3 regions of the Streptomyces sp. NBC_00019 genome follow, and region 1 is predicted to be linked to each of the others. Evidence: riboswitches for the same ligand, from Rfam matches in the RefSeq annotation. Region 1 holds a riboswitch; each other region holds the start of a gene.
The links. Region 1 has a riboswitch for thiamine pyrophosphate ahead of thiC (phosphomethylpyrimidine synthase ThiC). Riboswitches for the same ligand answer to the same signal wherever they lie in the genome.
Positions count from the first base shown of each region.

Region 2: it holds a riboswitch for thiamine pyrophosphate, as region 1 does, so the genes downstream of both, OHU89_RS35220 (thiamine ABC transporter substrate binding subunit) here and thiC (phosphomethylpyrimidine synthase ThiC) in region 1, are expected to answer to the same signal.
Region 3: it holds a riboswitch for thiamine pyrophosphate, as region 1 does, so the genes downstream of both, thiO (glycine oxidase ThiO) here and thiC (phosphomethylpyrimidine synthase ThiC) in region 1, are expected to answer to the same signal.

Region 1 covers NZ_CP108302.1:5,318,555-5,324,544, reverse strand. Annotated here, with positions in the region: gene OHU89_RS25030 (DUF5326 family protein) at 37-249, shown strand; gene OHU89_RS25025 (IclR family transcriptional regulator) at 655-1,407, shown strand; gene OHU89_RS25020 (SsgA family sporulation/cell division regulator) at 1,507-1,944, shown strand; gene OHU89_RS25015 (YibE/F family protein) at 2,079-3,737, opposite strand; TPP riboswitch at 3,809-3,998, shown strand; gene thiC (phosphomethylpyrimidine synthase ThiC) at 3,991-5,796, shown strand; gene OHU89_RS25005 (hypothetical protein) at 5,917-5,990, opposite strand, start outside.
Region 2 covers NZ_CP108302.1:7,434,700-7,440,689, reverse strand. Annotated here, with positions in the region: gene OHU89_RS35225 (ABC transporter permease) at 1-381, opposite strand, end outside; gene OHU89_RS35220 (thiamine ABC transporter substrate binding subunit) at 426-1,505, opposite strand; TPP riboswitch at 1,584-1,691, opposite strand; gene rlmN (23S rRNA (adenine(2503)-C(2))-methyltransferase RlmN) at 1,715-2,821, opposite strand; gene OHU89_RS35210 (NUDIX domain-containing protein) at 2,864-3,397, opposite strand; gene OHU89_RS35205 (hypothetical protein) at 3,535-3,939, shown strand; gene OHU89_RS35200 (SRPBCC family protein) at 3,974-4,423, opposite strand; gene OHU89_RS35195 (phosphatidate cytidylyltransferase) at 4,557-5,690, opposite strand; gene frr (ribosome recycling factor) at 5,690-5,990, opposite strand, start outside.
Region 3 covers NZ_CP108302.1:3,124,552-3,130,541, reverse strand. Annotated here, with positions in the region: gene pknB (Stk1 family PASTA domain-containing Ser/Thr kinase) at 1-1,326, opposite strand, end outside; gene OHU89_RS14960 (thiazole synthase) at 1,445-2,239, opposite strand; gene thiS (sulfur carrier protein ThiS) at 2,243-2,443, opposite strand; gene thiO (glycine oxidase ThiO) at 2,440-3,594, opposite strand; TPP riboswitch at 3,592-3,703, opposite strand; gene OHU89_RS14945 (hypothetical protein) at 3,756-4,106, shown strand; gene OHU89_RS14940 (NAD(P)/FAD-dependent oxidoreductase) at 4,139-5,356, shown strand; gene OHU89_RS14935 (Rv2175c family DNA-binding protein) at 5,422-5,793, shown strand.

The sequences.
Region 1 (5,990 bases):
GCACGAGCGACGGGCGGAGAGGTAAGGACGAGAGCAATGGGAGATTTCTTCGCGGGACTGCCCTGGTGGGTGAAGTGGATCGCGGTGCCGGTCATCGCGCTGGTCGTGTTCGGCGGGCTGATAGCCAGCGTCGTCGGGTTCGTCATCGGACTGCTCTTCAAGCTGCTGGTCTTCGTGGCCCTGGTCGGCGGACTGATCTACGTGGTGCGGAAGTTCATGTCGAGCTCCTCGTCGCGCGGCGACTGGTGACGCGTGCGGCAACCGGCGAGCGGCACCGGTGATCGGTAACAGGAATCACCGGTTCCCTCGGGCGAGGGAACTTTCGGTACAGGTCGAGTGCGAGCGGTGGCGGACGGTTAAAGTCCGGAATTCGACGCGGGGACGATCCCCCGCGAGCGGCGCACACCCCCTCCCGTGTCCCCCCGCACGGGCGGCCCCCTCGCGCTTCGGGAGTGACCCTTGGCCACGGTTGACACCGCACCCGCGGAACGCCTCGCAGCCCCTGCACCCGTCCGGGCGGCGGTCCCTTCGCCGGAGCCCCGACTCCGGCCGCCGGAGCAGCCCGCAGCCACGAGCCGGTCCCGCCCGGGGACACCCCCGGCACCGGCATCGAACCCGGCACCGAGAGCAGTACCTGCCGACTCCCCGGAGTCACTGCACCCCACGACCCTCATCGGCTCCGTCCAGCGCGCGATGCGCCTGCTGGAATCCGTCGCCGAGCACGAACACGGCGCCCCCGCCAAACAACTGGCCCGCGAGACCGGCCTCGCCCTGCCCACGGCCTACCACCTGCTGCGCACCCTGGTCCACGAGGGATATCTGCGCCGGGACAAGGGCCTGTTCTTCCTCGGCGAGGCGGCCGAACGGCTGAGCAGCAGCGGAGCACAGGAGAAACGTCGCAGCACGATCGCCGAGACACTGGCCCACTGGCGCGACGCCATCGGCGTACCCGTGTACTACGCGATCTACCGGGACGGCGAGATCGAGGTCATGTGCGTCTCCGACACCCCGGGCAACCCGGCGGTCGAGGAATGGGCCGACTTCCGCGAGACGGCGCACGCCCACGCCATCGGACAGTGCCTGCTCTCCCAGCTCGACGAGGACGCCCGCCGCGACCACCTGGACCGCTACCCCGTGCAGGCCATCACCCCGTACACCGTGCGGGACAGCCACACGCTGCTACGGCGTCTGGACCGGACGCGGCGGATGGAACCGGTCTTCGAACGGCAGGAGTACGCGCTGGGGACGGTCTGCGCGGCGATTCCGATCACCATGGGCACCACCGCCGCGACGATGGCCATCTCGCTCCCCGCCCACCAGGCCGACCGACTGGCGGCCGCCACCCGTCAGCTGCAGAGCGAGATCGGACGCCTCCTCGGGTCGCTCGCGATCTCTATCAGTATCTGAAAACTCACTCCTTGTGATCTCCCGTGTACGTTCAGCAAACTTCCACCACAGTCAAAGGGATCATTCCCGGCCAGTCGACGGCAGATGACGGGGTAGACGATGGGTGAGTCCGTACAGGCAGAGGTCATGATGAGCTTTCTCGTGTCCGAGGAGCTCGCCTTCCGTATCCCGGTGGAGCTGCGCTACGAGACCTGCGATCCCTACGCCGTGCGGCTCACCTTCCATCTGCCCGGTGACGCGCCGGTGACCTGGGCGTTCGGGCGTGAGCTGCTGATCGACGGTGTGGGGCGGCCGTGCGGGGACGGGGATGTGCGCATCGCGCCGGCCGAGGCGGACACGCTGGGTGAGGTCCTGATCCGCCTTCAGGTCGGCGTCGACCAGGCGCTGTTCCGCTCCTCGGCGGCGCCGCTCATCGCCTTCCTCGACCGCACCGACAAGCTGGTGCCGCTGGGCCAGGAGGGTGCGCTCGCCGACTTCGACGCCCACCTCGAGGAGGCCCTGGACCGGATTCTGGCGGAGGAACAGAGCGCGGGCTGAAGCGTTACGGCCATGGGGGGCGTAACGCTTCAGCACGGGCGTGGGGCTCGTGCAGGAACGCTTCTCCTCAGCGGGGCCCCAGGCATGTCACAGGGGCTGTACGGCGCCGTACAGCCCCTGTGAAGATGCAGGCGTCAGCGCTTGCGCCGTCGCCCGCGCCCGCCTCGTGCCGCGGGCGGCTGTGTGCCCGCCGACATCGACTGGGCTCCCGCCGGAGCCGGCCGGCCGCCCACCGGCGCCGTCCCGGAGCCCGGAAGCGCAGGCCGGTCGGCCGACACCACCAGGGCCGCGAGGGCGGTCGTCACCGGCACGGACGCGACCAGGCCGATCGAGCCCACCAGCGTGCGCACGATCTCCTCGGCGACGAGCTCGCTGTTGGCTACCGTCCCCACGCTGCTCTGCGCGATGGAGAAGAGCAGCAGCAGCGGCAGAGCGGCGCCCGCGTAGGCGAGGACGAGCGTGTTGACGACGGACGCGATGTGGTCGCGGCCGATACGGATGCCCGCGCGGTACAGATCGCGCCAGCCCATCGACGGATTGGCCTCGTGCAGCTCCCAGACCGCCGACGTCTGGGTGACCGTCACATCGTCGAGGACACCGAGCGAACCGATGATGACGCCGGCGAGCAGCAGACCGCTCATGTCGATCGACGGGTACAGGCCGTGGATCAGGCCGGTGTTGTCGTCCGTGTTGCCGGTGAGCGCGGCCCAGCCGATGAACAGCGAGCCGAGCACGCCGATCAGCAGCAGCGAGATCAGCGTGCCGAGCACCGCGACGGATGTTCTCGCCGAGAGTCCGTGGCACAGATACAGGGCGATCAGCATGATGGCGCTCGCCCCGACCACGGCCACGACCAGCGGATTCGAGCCCTGCAGGATCGCGGGCAGGATGAAGAAGTTCAGGATCATGAAGCTGATGGCCAGCGCGACCAGCGCCATGACGCCCCGCAACCGCCCGACGACCACGACGGCGAGTGCGAAGATGCCCGCGAGCAACGCCATGGGGAGCCTGCGGTTCACGTCGGTGACCGAGTACTGCAGGTCCTTGGGGGCGGAGGGCTCGTAGGCGACCACGACCTTCTCGCCCTGGTGCAACTGCCGCGACTGGTCCGGTTGCACGATCTCGGTGAACGTACGGCCCTTGTCGGCGCCGGTGTCGACGCGGATCGTCGCCTTCTTGCAGTCGCCGTCGGCCTGCTGCTGGGCGGAGGAGCCCTCGGCGGTGGAAGTGTCGCCGGTCGGGGTCTCGCCCGAGGCGTTGACCGACTTGCAGCTCACGCTCACGACCTTGGTGACCGTGGCCTGCTGGGTCTGCCGGTCGAAGCCGACGCCGGTGCGCTCATGACCCGGAGCGCCCCCCGGCCACAGCACGGCGAGCCCGACGATCACGGCGACGCCGAAGGGGATGAGGATCGCGGCGATGACCTTGCGCAGGTGCTTGGAGACGGGGGCCGCCGGGCCGTGACTGTGGCTGTGACCGTGTCCGCCGCCACCGCCGGTGCCCCCACCACCGGAACCGGGGCCGTGCCCATGCCCGTGTCCGCCACCGGCGTCGTGCTCGTGGCCGCCGGCGGCACCGGGCCCGTGCTCGAACCGGCCGCCCGATCCGGGCTCCTGTCCGAACCCGTCACCGGTGCCGTTTCCGTGCTCGTGCCAGTCGCCGGAGCCCGGGCCCGGGCCGTACCCGGCACCCTGCCCGTCTGCGGGTCGGGGTCCGTTGCCGGGCCCGTTTCCGGAGCCGGGCCTGCGAGGAGGCTCGGGCGGTGGGAACGGGGGCTGATGTGTCGTGGTCACCGACCGATCATCGCAAGAACGACAGGGGCCCTCTGTTCACCGCGCCCGAATTGACGCTAGCGTGGGGGCACCTTTGTACACGCGGGAGCTCGGAGCACCGGGCTGAGAGGGCGCTGACCTCCGTCCCAGCGATGTTTCACGTGGAACATCGTCACCAGCGAGTGACTTTCCACACGAAACGTCGGCAGACGGAAGCCGCTGCGTCGACCGCCGAACCTGTTACCGGGTAATGCCGGCGTAGGGAGTAGGTCTCATGACCATCAAGGACGCGCGCACGCCTGCCTTCAGCCAGGACGAACAGCCCATTCAGGGCGAACAGTCCGCGGAGGTCGGGAAGTCCATCGGCTGGCACAAGGCGTATGTCGAGGGCTCCCGCCCCGATCTGCGGGTGCCGGTCCGTCAGGTGCACCTCACCAACGGGCAGTCGGTCACGCTGTACGACACATCGGGCCCGTACACCGACCCCCTGGTCGATACCGACGTCCGCCGGGGGCTGGCCCCGCTCCGGGAGAACTGGATCATCGCCCGCGGCGACACCGAGGAGTACGCGGGCCGTCCCGCCCGTCCCGAGGACGACGGCATCAAGCACACCTCGCCGCGGGGCGGCAACCTGCGCAACCTCGACGCGGTCTTCCCCGGGCGGCCCCGGCTGCCGCGCCGTAGCCGCGACGGTGGAGCGGTCACACAGCTCGCGTACGCACGCCGCGGTGAGATCACGCCGGAGATGGAGTACGTGGCCCTGCGGGAGAACGTGGCCCCCGAGGTCGTCCGGGAGGAGATCGCGGCCGGCCGCGCGGTCCTCCCGGCCAACGTCAACCACCCGGAGATCGAGCCGATGATCATCGGCAAGCGGTTCCTGGTGAAGGTCAACGCCAACATCGGCAACTCCGCGGTGACGTCCTCCATCGAGGAGGAGGTCGAGAAGATGACCTGGGCGACCCGCTGGGGCGCCGACACGGTCATGGACCTGTCCACCGGCCGCAACATCCACACCACCCGCGAGTGGGTGCTGCGCAACTCCCCCGTCCCCATCGGCACGGTGCCGCTCTACCAGGCGCTGGAGAAGGTGGACGGCAAGGCCGAGGAACTGACCTGGGAGATCTACAAGGACACGGTCATCGAGCAGGCCGAGCAGGGCGTGGACTACATGACGGTCCACGCGGGCGTCCGCCTCCCGTACGTACCGCTGACGGCCAACCGCAAGACGGGCATCGTCTCGCGCGGCGGCTCGATCATGGCGGCCTGGTGCCTCGCGCACCACAAGGAGTCGTTCCTCTACGAGAACTTCGAGGAACTCTGCGAGATTCTCGCCGCCTACGACGTCACGTACTCGCTCGGTGACGGTCTCCGGCCGGGTTCGATCGCGGACGCCAACGACGAGGCGCAGTTCGCGGAGTTGAGGACGCTCGGGGAACTCAACACGATCGCGAAGCGTTTCAACGTACAGACCATGATCGAGGGTCCGGGCCACGTCCCGATGCACAAGATCAAGGAGAACATCGACCTTCAGCAGGAGATCTGCGAGGAGGCACCGTTCTATACGCTCGGCCCGCTGACCACGGACGTCGCCCCGGCGTACGACCACATCACCTCAGGCATCGGTGCCGCGATGATCGCGTGGTGGGGCACGGCGATGCTCTGCTACGTCACGCCCAAGGAGCACTTGGGCCTGCCCAATCGTGACGACGTGAAGACGGGCGTCATCACCTACAAGATCGCGGCCCATGCGGCGGACCTCGCCAAGGGACACCCTGGCGCACAGGAGTGGGACGACGCGCTGTCGGACGCCCGCTTCGAGTTCCGCTGGGAGGACCAGTTCAACCTCGCCCTCGACCCTGACACGGCCCGCGAGTTCCACGACGAGACACTCCCCGCCGAGCCGGCCAAGACGGCCCACTTCTGCTCGATGTGCGGGCCGAAGTTCTGTTCCATGAAGATCTCCCAGGACATCCGCCGTCGTCACGGCGGGAACCAGGAGGAGATCGAGGAGGGCATGGCCCAGAAGTCGAAGGAGTTCGCGGCTGCGGGGAACCGGGTGTATCTGCCGCTCGCCGACTGAGCGGAGGCCCGTCGGGGGATGCGGGAGGCGCAGGCCGTCCGGCGTCCGTGAGGCGCCGGACAACCGGCTTGCGCGCCCCCGAAGTCGGGTTTCCCCGCGGTGAGGGGCGCAAGCCGGGGGTTACTCCGGCTGGTGTTCCGGGCCGCCGAAGTCCGGGCTGGTGTAGTCCGGGCTCGTGAAGCTGGGCCGTGGGC
Region 2 (5,990 bases), 2.1 Mb from region 1:
CGCCCACACCGTCGTGTCCAGCCGTACGCCCCACAGCTCGTCGAGCAGTCCCCCGCGCCCGACCAGTGCCAGGAACGCCGTCCCCACCACGACCGTCGGCAGCACGAACGGCACCGTCACGACCGCCCGCAGGATCTGCATGCCCGGGAAGTCGAAGCGGGCGAAGACATAGGCACCCGGCAGCGCGATCAGCAGGGTGAGCACGGTGGAGGCGAGGGCCTGCCAGGTGGTGAACCACAGGACGTGCCGGATGTCGGACTGTGCGAGCACGTCCGTGATCCGGCCGAACTGCCACGCGCCGTCGGCCTTGAGCCCGCGCGCCACGATCGCGGCGACGGGCCAGGCGAAGAAGACCCCGAAGAACGCGACGGGCAGGGCCATGAGCCCGAGCCGCGTCACGTTCCCCTTGAGGCTCCCGCGTGGGGCTACTTCAGTACGAGCGAGGTCCACGACTTGACCCACTGGTCACGGTTGTCGGCGATCTTGGCGGGGTCGAGGGTCTCGGGGTCCTTGGCCTGCGGGCCGTACTTCCTGAACTCCTGGGGCACCTCGGCGGCCTCCCGCACGGGGTAGACGAACATGTTCAGCGGCATGTCGTCCTGGAACTGCTTGGTGAGCATGAAGTCGAGGAGCGCCTTGCCGCCCTTGCTGTTCCCGGCGTTGCTCAGCAGGCCCGCGTACTCGACCTGCCGGAAACAGGCCCCCTCGGCGACCCCGGTCGGCGCGGTCGTCGGCTTCGGATCGGCGTAGATGACCTCGGCGGGCGGCGAGGAGGCGTACGAGACGACGAGCGGTCGGTCGGCCTTGGCCTTCTTGCCGCCGGCGGACCCCGAGAACTCCTCGTTGTAGGCCTGCTCCCAGCCGTCGACGACCTTCACGCCGTTGGCCTTGAGCTTCGTCCAGTAGCCCTCCCAGCCGCTGTCGCCGTACTTGGCGGCGGTCCCGAGGAGGAATCCCAGCCCGGGCGAGGAGGTGGAGGCGTTCTCGGTGACGAGGAGGTTCTTGTAGGCGGGCTTGATCAGGTCGTCGAACGAGCTCGGCGGGTCCAGCTTGTGCTCGGTGAAGTACGCCTTGTCGTAGTTGACGCAGATGTCGCCGGTGTCGATCGGCGTGACCCTGTGCTTGTCCTCGTCGACCCGGTACTCGGGCAGGATCAGGTCGGATCCCTTCGCCTCGTACGACTGGAACAGCCCGTTGTCCAGCGCCCGCGACAGCAGGGTGTTGTCGACGCCGAAGAAGACGTCGCCCTGCGGGTTGTCCTTGGTCAGGATCGCCTTGTTGACGGCCTGCCCGGCGTCACCGTCCTCGAGGACCTTGACCTTGTACCCGGACTCCTTCTCGAACGCGGCGAGCACGTTCTTGGAGACGGCCCACGAGTTGTGGCTGACGAGGGTGACGGTCTTGGAGTCGCCGCCGCCGCTGTCGCTGTCGGACGACCCGCACGCGGAGAGCGCGACGAGACCGAACCCGACGGCGAGGACCGTGGCCTTCTTGGTGATGCTCACTGGATTCCTCCTGGGTTGACCAGGAAGAGACGCGGCCCTGCCCGGAACCTCTGAAAGGCTCCGGGCAGGGCGCAACAGCTTGAGTAATGACCGATCTCCCTACCCAGAATGACCTGGGCCAGGTTCGGAGGGTCTGCGGCCCGATTGCCGCACTCTCAGCGCTGTGGCGCTCCCCTGTCGGAATATGAAGATGTACGTACGGGCTCAGGTTACCGCTCGCCCGCCGCCAGCTGACCGCAGGCCCCGTCGATCTCCTGCCCACGGGTGTCCCGAACGGTGACGGGCACCCCGTGCGCGGCGATGGCCTCGACGAAGGCCTTCTCGTCCTCCGGCCGGGAGGCGGTCCACTTGGACCCGGGAGTCGGGTTCAGCGGAATGAGGTTCACATGCACGGGCTTGCCCCTGAGCAGCCGCCCGAGCCGGTCACCACGCCAGGCCTGGTCGTTGATGTCCCGGATGAGCGCGTACTCGATGGAGAGCCGGCGCCCCGACTTCTCGACGTACTCGAACCCGGCGTCGAGCACCTCGCGCACCTTCCACCGCGTGTTCACGGGTACGAGGGTGTCGCGCAGCTCGTCGTCCGGCGCGTGCAGCGAGATCGCGAGCCGGCACTTGAAGCCCTCGTCGGAGAACCGGTGGATGGCCGGCACCAGACCGACGGTCGAGACGGTGATGCCACGCTGCGAGATGCCGAGCCCGTCGGGGGCGGGGTCGGTGAGGGCCCGGATGGACTGCACGACCCGCTTGTAGTTGGCGAGCGGCTCACCCATGCCCATGAAGACGATGTTGGAGAGCCGCGCGGGCCCACCGGGCACGTCCCCGTCGCGCAGCGCCCGCATCCCGTCCACGATCTGATGGACGATCTCGGCGGTGGACAGATTCCGGTCGAGCCCGGCCTGTCCGGTCGCGCAGAAGGGACAGTTCATCCCGCACCCGGCCTGCGAGCTGATGCACATGGTCACCCGGTCCGGGTACCGCATCAGCACCGACTCCACGAGCGTCCCGTCGAACAGCCGCCACAGCGTCTTGCGCGTGGTTCCCTGGTCGGTCGACAGATGCCGTACGACGGTCATCAGCTCAGGAAGCAGCGCCTCCTGCAGCTTTCCGCGAGCACCGGCCGGGATATCGGTCCACTGCTCCGGATCGTGCGCGTACCGCGCGAAGTAGTGCTGCGAGAGCTGCTTGGCACGGAACGGCTTCTCACCGATCTCGGCCACGACATCCTTGCGCTCGGCAGGCGTGAGATCGGCAAGGTGCCGCGGCGGCTTCTTGGCTCCGCGGGGGGCGGCGAAAGTGAGTTCTCCGGGCTTGGGCATGGTCATACCAGTGTCGCAGATCAACCGGAGTGCCCCAGTCGACTACCGCCACGCCCAGAGATGGGCGGAAACCGCCCCGTCGCCGGCCTCCCTGGTCCAGAAGTTCCACGAGGAGAGACCCGGCACCTGGACGTCGACGTCGTGGAAGACGTACTCGGACGCCAGACCGGGATACGACGGCGACGAGTCCCGGCGCAGACGCCGTTCGGACACGGGGCCCACGACGACTCCGGGGCCTTCGACTCCGAGCTCCTCGGCCACGCACCGCCGTGCCGTGTCCGCCGCTTGCTCTCCGGGCTTCATCTTCTCGGCGGGGGCTTCGTCCCGGGGGCGCCAACTGCCGTCGGCCATCAGCTGCGCGATCTCTACGAGCTCCTTGCCGCCCTGCCGGATGCGCAGGGTGACGACGGTGACGCGACGCAACGGCGGCTCGGAGTCCAAGGTCGTCTCCCCCGCCTCGATCTCGTCCCACAGGTGCTGTACGGACTTGGTCCCGTCGGTCCCCCACGACTCCTGGGGAATGCCGTTCCCCTCCAGCCACTCCCGGAGTCGATCCAGGCTGTCCGGAACCCACATACGCCCCGCCCCTATGTAGCCCGCTCCACCACCCATACGGGAGGCAGCTGCCTCGTCGCAGGGGACCCTACGGCGGAATCGTGGACGGCACACAGAACGCAGCAGCGCCCTGTGCCTTCCAGGAGGGGACCCGTTCCATGGCCGCCAACCGCCGACGCGGACGCCGTATCGCCGCCGTCGCCACCACCGTCGCCGCCGTCACACTGACCGCCGGGCTCCTCACCGGCTGCGAGAACACCTACGACGCGCTCGACTGTCTCACCAACGCCGACACGATCTCCGACAGTCTCAAGGCGATCCACGAGGCGGGCTGGGACGCGGCGAAGGACCCGTCGAAGACCGGCGAGTCCATCGACACCATCGAGAAGAACCTCGACAAGATCAACGACGACACGGACGACGGCAAGGTCGACAAGGCCGTCGACGACCTGGACAAGGCCATCGACGACTACAACAAGTCCATCCTCGACGGCGACACCGACCCGGACAGCAGCCGGATCGACGCCGCCGCGAATGAGCTCAAGGACGTCTGCACGTCCTAGGCGGTGGTGCGTTTCCCAGGTGGTGGGGCGCTTCCTAGGGGGTGGGGCGCTCCAGGCACTCCTTGAGCAGCTGCTCGTCCCGCGGGAGCTCCTTGCGGACCTGCGGGCGGACGACGAGGGGAACCAGGGCCTTGCCGAGGCCGTGCCCCTCGAAGTCGATCTCTATCGTCACGCGGGAGCGGCGCCCGTCGTCGAGCGACTCGATCTCGCCGTGGGTACGTGGCCTGACGGGGCCTTCGATGCCGTGCAGATCCCAGCTGTACGGCGGGTCGAGCCTGTCGAACTCGACGGTCATCGGAATCTCACGGTTCCCGATGCGCCGGGTGACCCGGACCCGGGAGCCGGCGTGGACGGGCCCCTCGTCGAGCGGCTCGGCCTTGACGGCGCTCAGCTGCCATTCCGGCAGGTGGGAGGGGTCGGTGATATACGCATAGACGTCTTCGGGACTGCGGTCGACGTCGATCACTTCACGGATGGCGGACATGACGCCCTCCTTCCAGGGCGATCCCCTTCGAGGGCTTACAGAGGAATCGTCCCACTGGACCAGCCGGTAGAACAGAACCGCCGGAACGGAAGAAGCCCCCGCCGAAGCGAGGGCTTCTCCTGTACGGAAACGATCAGCCGGAACCGACGAACAGCACCAGCAGCAGCCACACCACCGGCGCCGTCGGCAGCAGAGAGTCCAGCCGGTCCATGATGCCGCCATGGCCCGGCAGCAGCGTGCCCATGTCCTTGATGCCCAGGTCCCGCTTGATCATCGACTCCCCGAGGTCGCCGAGCGTGGCGCTGGCAGCGACCGCGAAGCCCAGCACCAGACCCTGCCACCAGGTGCCGTCATCGATCAGGAAATGCATGCACAGCGCACCCGCGACCATCGCGAACGACACCGCGCCGAGCAGGCCCTCGCGGGTCTTGCCGGGACTGATGCGCGGCGCGAGCTTGTGCCTGCCGAAGCGCCAGCCGACGGCGTACGCCCCGGTGTCGCTGACGACCGTCAGGACCAGGAACGTCATGACACGGAACGCACCGTCGTCCGCGGTGAGCATCATCGCGACGAACGTTGCCAGGAACGGCACGTAGAACGCCGCGAAGACCCCCGCGGTGACGTCCTTCAGATAGCCCTCGGGCGGCTCGGTCATCCGCCAGACCAGGACGGCCAGCGCGGTGAGCGCCATCGCCACCCAGGCACCCTCGGCCCCCCGGACGTACCCGGCGACGACCATGGCCGCACCGCCGACCGCCAGCGGCACGAGGGGCGCCTTGATGCCCTTGCGCTCCTCGAGCCGGGACGTCAGCTCCCACAGACCGACGACGACGGCGACCGCGATGACGCCGACGAAGACGGCCTTGACGACGAACAAGGACGCGACGATCACCGCACCGAGCCCGACGCCGACCCCTATGGCCGCACCCAGGTCCCGCCCCGCGCTCTTCTTCTGCGGCGCGGGAGCCGGCTGCGGGGCGTCGGGCATGGGCTCCGGATTCTGCGGCGCCGCCGCACGGGGCTGCGCCGACGTGGTCTCGTCGCGGAACAAGGGGCCGCTCAGCCGAGCGGCCCCCCGGTCGTCATCCTGGTCGTCGCCGTATCGGGGCACGGCAGGTCCGTCAGGCACGATGGGCATGGGGCGAGTGTGCTGCGCCTCAGGCGCATCGTACGCGGGACCCGCCGGGGCAGCCCCCTGGACAGGCCCCTGGTCGGACGGCCCCCAGTACCCGGCTTGTGGCGGCGCTCCCCAGGAAGAGTCGTTCATCAGACCTCGAGAAGCTCCGCTTCCTTGTGCTTCAGGAGCTCGTCCACCTGGGCGACGTACTTGTGCGTAGCGTCGTCGAGCTCCTTCTCCGCACGGCGGCCCTCGTCCTCGCCGACCTCGCCGTCCTTGACGAGCTTGTCGATCGCGTCCTTGGCCTTGCGGCGGACCGAGCGGATGGACACACGGGAGTCCTCCGCCTTGGCCTTGGCGACCTTGATGTAGTCGCGGCGGCGCTCCTCGGTCAGCTCGGGGAACACCACGCGGATGATGTTGCCGTCATTGCTCGGGTTGACGCCCAGG
Region 3 (5,990 bases), 2.2 Mb from region 1:
GGGGCCCTTGGAGACGGTCAGCGTCACGGAGTCGTTGCTCCGTATGCGGGTGCCCACGGTCGGGTCCGAGCCGATGACCCGGCCGCGCTTCACGGTGTCGCTGTACTCCTGCTTCACCTTGCCGACCTCGAGCCCGGCCTCCTCCAACCGGTCCCGGGCCTGCGTCTCGGTCTTGTCGATCAGCGCCGGGACCTTGGTGAACTGGCCGGAGTTGATGTACCAGACGCCGGCTCCGACACCGAGGATCAGCAGAAGGGCGACGACGATCGCGAGCGGCCCGCGCGGGGGTCCCGAACGGCGCCGGCGCGGCGGGGGCGGCGGCGGGGACTCGAACCGGCTCGTGTGGTTGAGCGCGGGCCCGTCCTCGTTGACCGGTAGCGGCCTCGGCACCGTCAGTGAGCGCGGGATCACGCTGGTGCGGTCCTCGGTGCCACTGTGCGCGACGGACAGGGCCTGCGGCGGCACCAGGTCCAGCTGGTCCTCGCTGAGCGCGCCGCGCGCCGCGCGGGCCTGCGCGAGCAGCGCCACCGCGTCGTACGGGCGGATGTCCGGGGTGCGGGCGGTCGCCGAGGCGACCAGCTCGTCCAGCTCGTACGCCAGCCCCGGCACGATGCCCGAGGGCGGCGGGACGTCCTCGTGGAGGTGCTTGTAGAGCACCACGGCGGGGGAGTCCCCGTCGTGCGGCTTCTCGCCGGTCAGCATCTCGTAGAGCACGACACCGCACGCGTACACGTCGACGCGGGGGTCGGCTGTGCCGCTCTCGATCTGCTCCGGCGCGAGATACGAGACCGTGCCGAGCACGGTGCCCGTGGTGTTGGTGACGGTGTCGACGGACCGGACGAGCCCGAAGTCGGCCACCTTGACCCGGCCGTCGTCCCCGATCAGCACGTTCTCGGGCTTCATGTCCCGGTGCACGAACCCCGCGCGGTGCGCGGCGCCGAGCGCGGCGAGGACCGGCTCCAGGATGTCGAGCGCGGCCCGCGGCTGCAGCGCGCCACGGTCGCGCAGCACGTCACGCAGGGTGCAGCCCGCCACGTACTCCATGGCGAGATAGACGTACGACCCGTCGGTGCCCTGGTCGAAGACCTGCACCACATTGGGGTGGGCGAGCCGGGCGACGGACTTGGCCTCGCGGATGAACCGGTCGACGAAGGTGACGTCGGCGGCGAGGCCCGGGTGCATCACCTTCAGCGCGAGCACGCGGTCGAGGCGGGTGTCCACGGCCCGGTAGACCGTGGCCATCCCGCCGACCGCGATCCGCGCGTCCACGCGATAGCGGCCGTCGAGCACCTGCCCGACCAGAGGGTCCTGAAGGGTCGTATCCACGCAGGTGAGTGTACGAGCCGCGACTGACAGGGCCGCAGGTTCGGGCGAGATCGGGGCGGGACTGAAGCCGTCCTGTGACGGACGTCGCAACGAATTTCGGCCTGCGTCGAACGTACGTTCAGAATGCGGGGCGTTCGGGATCCAGCCGCGCCAACCCCTCCTTGGGGGACGAGGCTTCGGCGAAATGCCGCTTGGGGATGCGCCCCGCCCGGTACGCCAGCCGGCCCGCCTCCACCGCGTGCCGCATCGCGTGCGCCATCAGCTCCGGCTCCTGGGCCCGCGTCACCGCCGAGGCGAGCATCACACCCGCGCACCCCAGCTCCATCGCGAGCGCCGCGTCCGACGCCGTACCGGCCCCCGCGTCCAGGATCACCGGCACGCGCGCGTGCTCGACGATCAGCTGGAAGTTGTGCGGGTTGCGGATCCCGAGCCCGGAGCCGATCGGGGAGCCCAGCGGCATGATCGCCGCGCAGCCCACGTCCTCCAGCTTCCGCGCGAGGACGGGGTCGTCGTTGGTGTACGGCAGGACCGTGAAACCGTCGTCGACCAGCGTCTCCGCGGCGTCCAGGAGCTCGATGGGGTCCGGCAGCAGGGTGCGTTCGTCGGCGATCACCTCCAGCTTGATCAGATCGGTGCCGAGGGCCTCGCGCGCGAGGCGGGCCGTCAGCACGGCCTCGCCCGCGGTGAAGCAGCCCGCGGTGTTGGGCAGCACCTCGATGCCGAGCCTGGTCAGCACGGAGAGGACCGAGCCGTGCACATTCGGATCCACCCGGCGCATCGCGACCGTGGTCAGCTCTGTGCCCGAGGCGATCAGCGCCCGCTCCAGCACATCCGGGCTGGGCGCGCCGCCGGTGCCCATGATCAGGCGGGAGGAGAAGGTCGTACCGCCGAGGACGAAGGGATCGTCGGCCATGGGTCAGCCTCCTTGGACGGCGGTGAGGACCTCGACGCGGTCTCCCTCGCGGAGGGACGTCGACGGCCACTGTCCGCGCGGGACGACGGTCTCGTTGAGGGCCGCGGCCACTCCGGCGGGGGCCGGGGCGAGGGCCCGCACGACGGTGTCGAGAGCCGTGCCGGGAGCGATCTCCCGCGGCTCTCCGTTGACGGAGATGTTCATGCGGGCAGCTCCGTGAAGGTGAAACGCCGGGGGGTGAAGGGGCGGACCTCGACCGGCAGTTCACCCGTGGTCAGCACATGGGCCATCGCGTCGCCGGTGACCGGCGTGAGCAGCACACCGTTGCGATAGTGGCCGGTCGCCAGGAGCAGCCCAGGGAGCTCGGTCGGTCCGAGCAGCGGTGCGTTGTCGGGGGAACCGGGGCGCAGCCCCGCGCGGGTCTCCGTGAGCGGCAGTTCCGTGATGCCCGGCACCAGCTCATGGGCGTCGCGCAGCAGCTCGTACACCCCGCCCGCGGTCACCGTGGTGTCCCAGCCCTGCTCCTCGCTGGTCGCCCCGATCACCAGCTCGCCGTTCTCGCGCGGTACCAGATAGACCTGGCTGCCACGGACCACGGCCCGCACGGTCCGGTTCAGGAAGGGCGCGTACCGCTGCGGCACGGTCAGCCGCAGCACCTGCCCCTTCACGGGCCGCACCGGCGGCAGCACGTCGTCGGGGACACCGGCGAGCCGCCCGCTGAGGCTGCCGGCGGCGAGCACCACCTGGGCCGCGCCCAGCCGGGTGCCGTCGGTGGCGGTGATGCCGGCGGCCCGGTCCCCCACGAGGTCCAGGCGCTCGGCCCACAGGCGGTGGAAGACCACGCCCGCCCGCTCGCAGGCGGCCAGCAGCGCCTTGATCAGCCGCCGGGGGTCGATCTGATGGTCGCCGTCGACCCGCAGCCCGCCGCGCACGCCCGGTGCGAGCATCGGCTCCAGGCGCCGGCATTCCCGCCCGGACAGCCACTCCGACTCCAGGCCCGACTCCTGCTGCAGGGCGTGCAGTTCCCGCAGATGGGCACGGTCGTCGGCGTCCAGCGCGACGGCGAGCGTGCCGCAGCGGCGGTAGCCGAGGTCGTGGCCGGTCAGCTCGGTGAGCTCGGCCGCGAACTCCGGATAGCGGCGGGCCGAGGCCAGGTTCAGGCCCAGCAGGGTCTGCTCGCCGTAGTGCAGTTCCGTGACGGCGGCCAGCATCCCGGCGGCCACCTGGGCGGCCCCGCCGCCCGGTTCGGGATCGACGACGGCTGTGGCGAAACCGCGCTGCGCGGCCCGCCAGGCCGTGACAAGGCCGATGATTCCGCCCCCGACGACGAGGACGTCTGACGTACGTGAGGACATGGGCGTCCAGCCCCTCCCTTCGCCGGCATGACCCGGATCAGGTTCGTACGGTCGGAGGCCGCCAGCCTCCCTCTCAGCCCGGTGCGTCCGGGCTCCCGCGAGTGCTCTACGTTGGCCACCCTAGCTCTTGGTTTTGCGCTTGTGTAAGGGAGCCTGCTGCCATGCCCCGCTCGCTGGACGGCCTCGTCCTCGCCCCCGTCGCCGACCAGGCCCCAGGTCAGGTGGGTACCCGCACCCGGTTCACGTACCACGAGAAGAGCGGCGAGATCTGGGCCGAATACACGGGCGGCGACGTCGTGCGCGGGCATCTGGTGGGTACCCGGGAGGGCGACCGGCTCGACTTCCGGTACGTCCAGCTCAAGCACGACGGGACGACCTCGTCGGGGCACTGCGTGTCCACGGTCGTCGAGCTGCCGGACGGGCGGGTGCGGCTGGAGGAGAGCTGGGAGTGGGAGTCGCAGCAGGGCAGCGGGACGAGCGTTGTGGAGCAGGTCACGGTGCATGACCGCTGACTGACAAATTGTCAGTTGTCTATGGTGATCCGGTGAGCGAGCAGACGGAGCAGTCTCAGCGGCGCGTGGTCGTGGTCGGCGCGGGCATGGCCGGCGTACAGACCGCGGTAGCCCTGCGCGAACAGGGTTTCACCGGCACCGTGACCCTCATCGGCGCGGAGCCGCATCAGCCGTACGACCGGCCGCCGCTGTCGAAGGCCGTACTGCTCGGCAAGGCCGAGGGCTCCGCCTTCGACGTCGACTTCGAGGCGCTCGGCATCGAACTGGAGCTGGGCCGCGAGGCGCTGGGCGTCCGCCCCGCCGAGCACGAACTGGACACCGAGTCCGGGCCCGTGCCGTACGACGTCCTGGTCCTCGCCACCGGTGCCGAACCGATCCGGCTGCCCGGCGCGGAGGGCGTCCCCGGTGTCCATCTGCTGCGCACCCTCGACGACGCCGAGCGGCTGCGGCCCGTACTCGCCCGACAGCACGACATCGTGGTGGTCGGCGCGGGCTGGATCGGCGCCGAGTTCGCCACCGCCGCGCGCGAGGCGGGCTGCGCGGTGACGGTCGTGGAGGCCGCCGAACGGCCGCTCGCGGGGGCCCTTCCTGCGGAGGTCGCCGCGCCGATGTCGTCCTGGTACGCCGACGCCGGTGCCGCGCTGCGCACAAACGCGCGCGTGGAGCGGGTGCGGCCCGGCGAGGTACTCCTGGACGACGGCACGCGGCTGCCCGCGGACGCCGTCGTGGTCGGCATCGGCGCCCGCCCCGCCACGGCCTGGCTGGCCGGCTCGGGCATCGACCTCGGCGCGCACGGCGAGGTCGTGGCCGACGACCGCCTGCGCACCTCCGCGCCGGACGTCTACGCGGTCGGCGACTGCGCGTCCTTCCCTTCGGGAAGGTACGGCGAGCGGCTGCTGGTCCACCACTGGGACAACGCCCTCCAGGGCCCGCGCACGGTGGCGGCCAACATCATCGGCGAGACGCCCGCGGTCTACGACCCCGTGCCGTACTTCTGGTCCGAGCAGTTCGGCCGCTTCGTCCAGTACGTCGGCCATCACACGTCCGCCGACACGGTCCTGTGGCGCGGTGACCCGTCCGGCCCGGCCTGGACGGTCTGCTGGCTGCGCGAGAACCGCCTCGTCGCCCTGCTGGCGGTGGGCCGGCCCCGGGACCTGGCACAGGGGCGGCGGCTGATCGAGGCGGGGCCGGAGCTGGACCCGGAGCTGCTGGCGGACCCGTCGAGGCCGCTGAAGGCGGCGACAGTGTAGTTCGAATGCCCAGGTCGCAGGGGTCTGGCTTCCGACTGTCAGTGCGGGATGGCAGGCTTGATGCCGTGACCGAGATTGACGCAAAGATCGATGCTCTCGTCCCCGCCTGGCTCACCCTCCCCGACATCGCGGAAATCCTCGATGTCGAGGTGACGCGTGCGCGCCAGCTGGTCAAGGACGGCCAGCTCATCGCCGTACGCCGTGGTGAGAACCGCGCACTGCACGTCCCCGCCGCCTTCATCGACGGGGTCGAGCAGAAGGTCGTCAAGGGCCTCGCCGGGACCTTGACGCTCCTGAGGGACGACGGCTTCTCCGACGAAGAGATGCTGGAGTGGCTCTTCACTCCCGACGACAGCCTGCCCGGGACCCCCGCCCAGGCGCTGAGCGAGAACCGTGGCACGGAGGTGAAGCGCAGGGCCCAGGCGCTCGCCGTCTGACCCATTACCGCCGAACCGCCCGGCGCAGGGCCCGCCACCCACGCACCCACACGGTCGCGGCCGCCCCCGTGCGCAGGGCGGCACCGTGCCACAGCGGTGATCAGCGGATGCGTCCCACGCCCTGGCGTCGATGACCTGCGGGTTCGTCGCCAGGACGTGGGACGTGTCTGCCCGTCGCACCTGGTGCCGGGGCATGG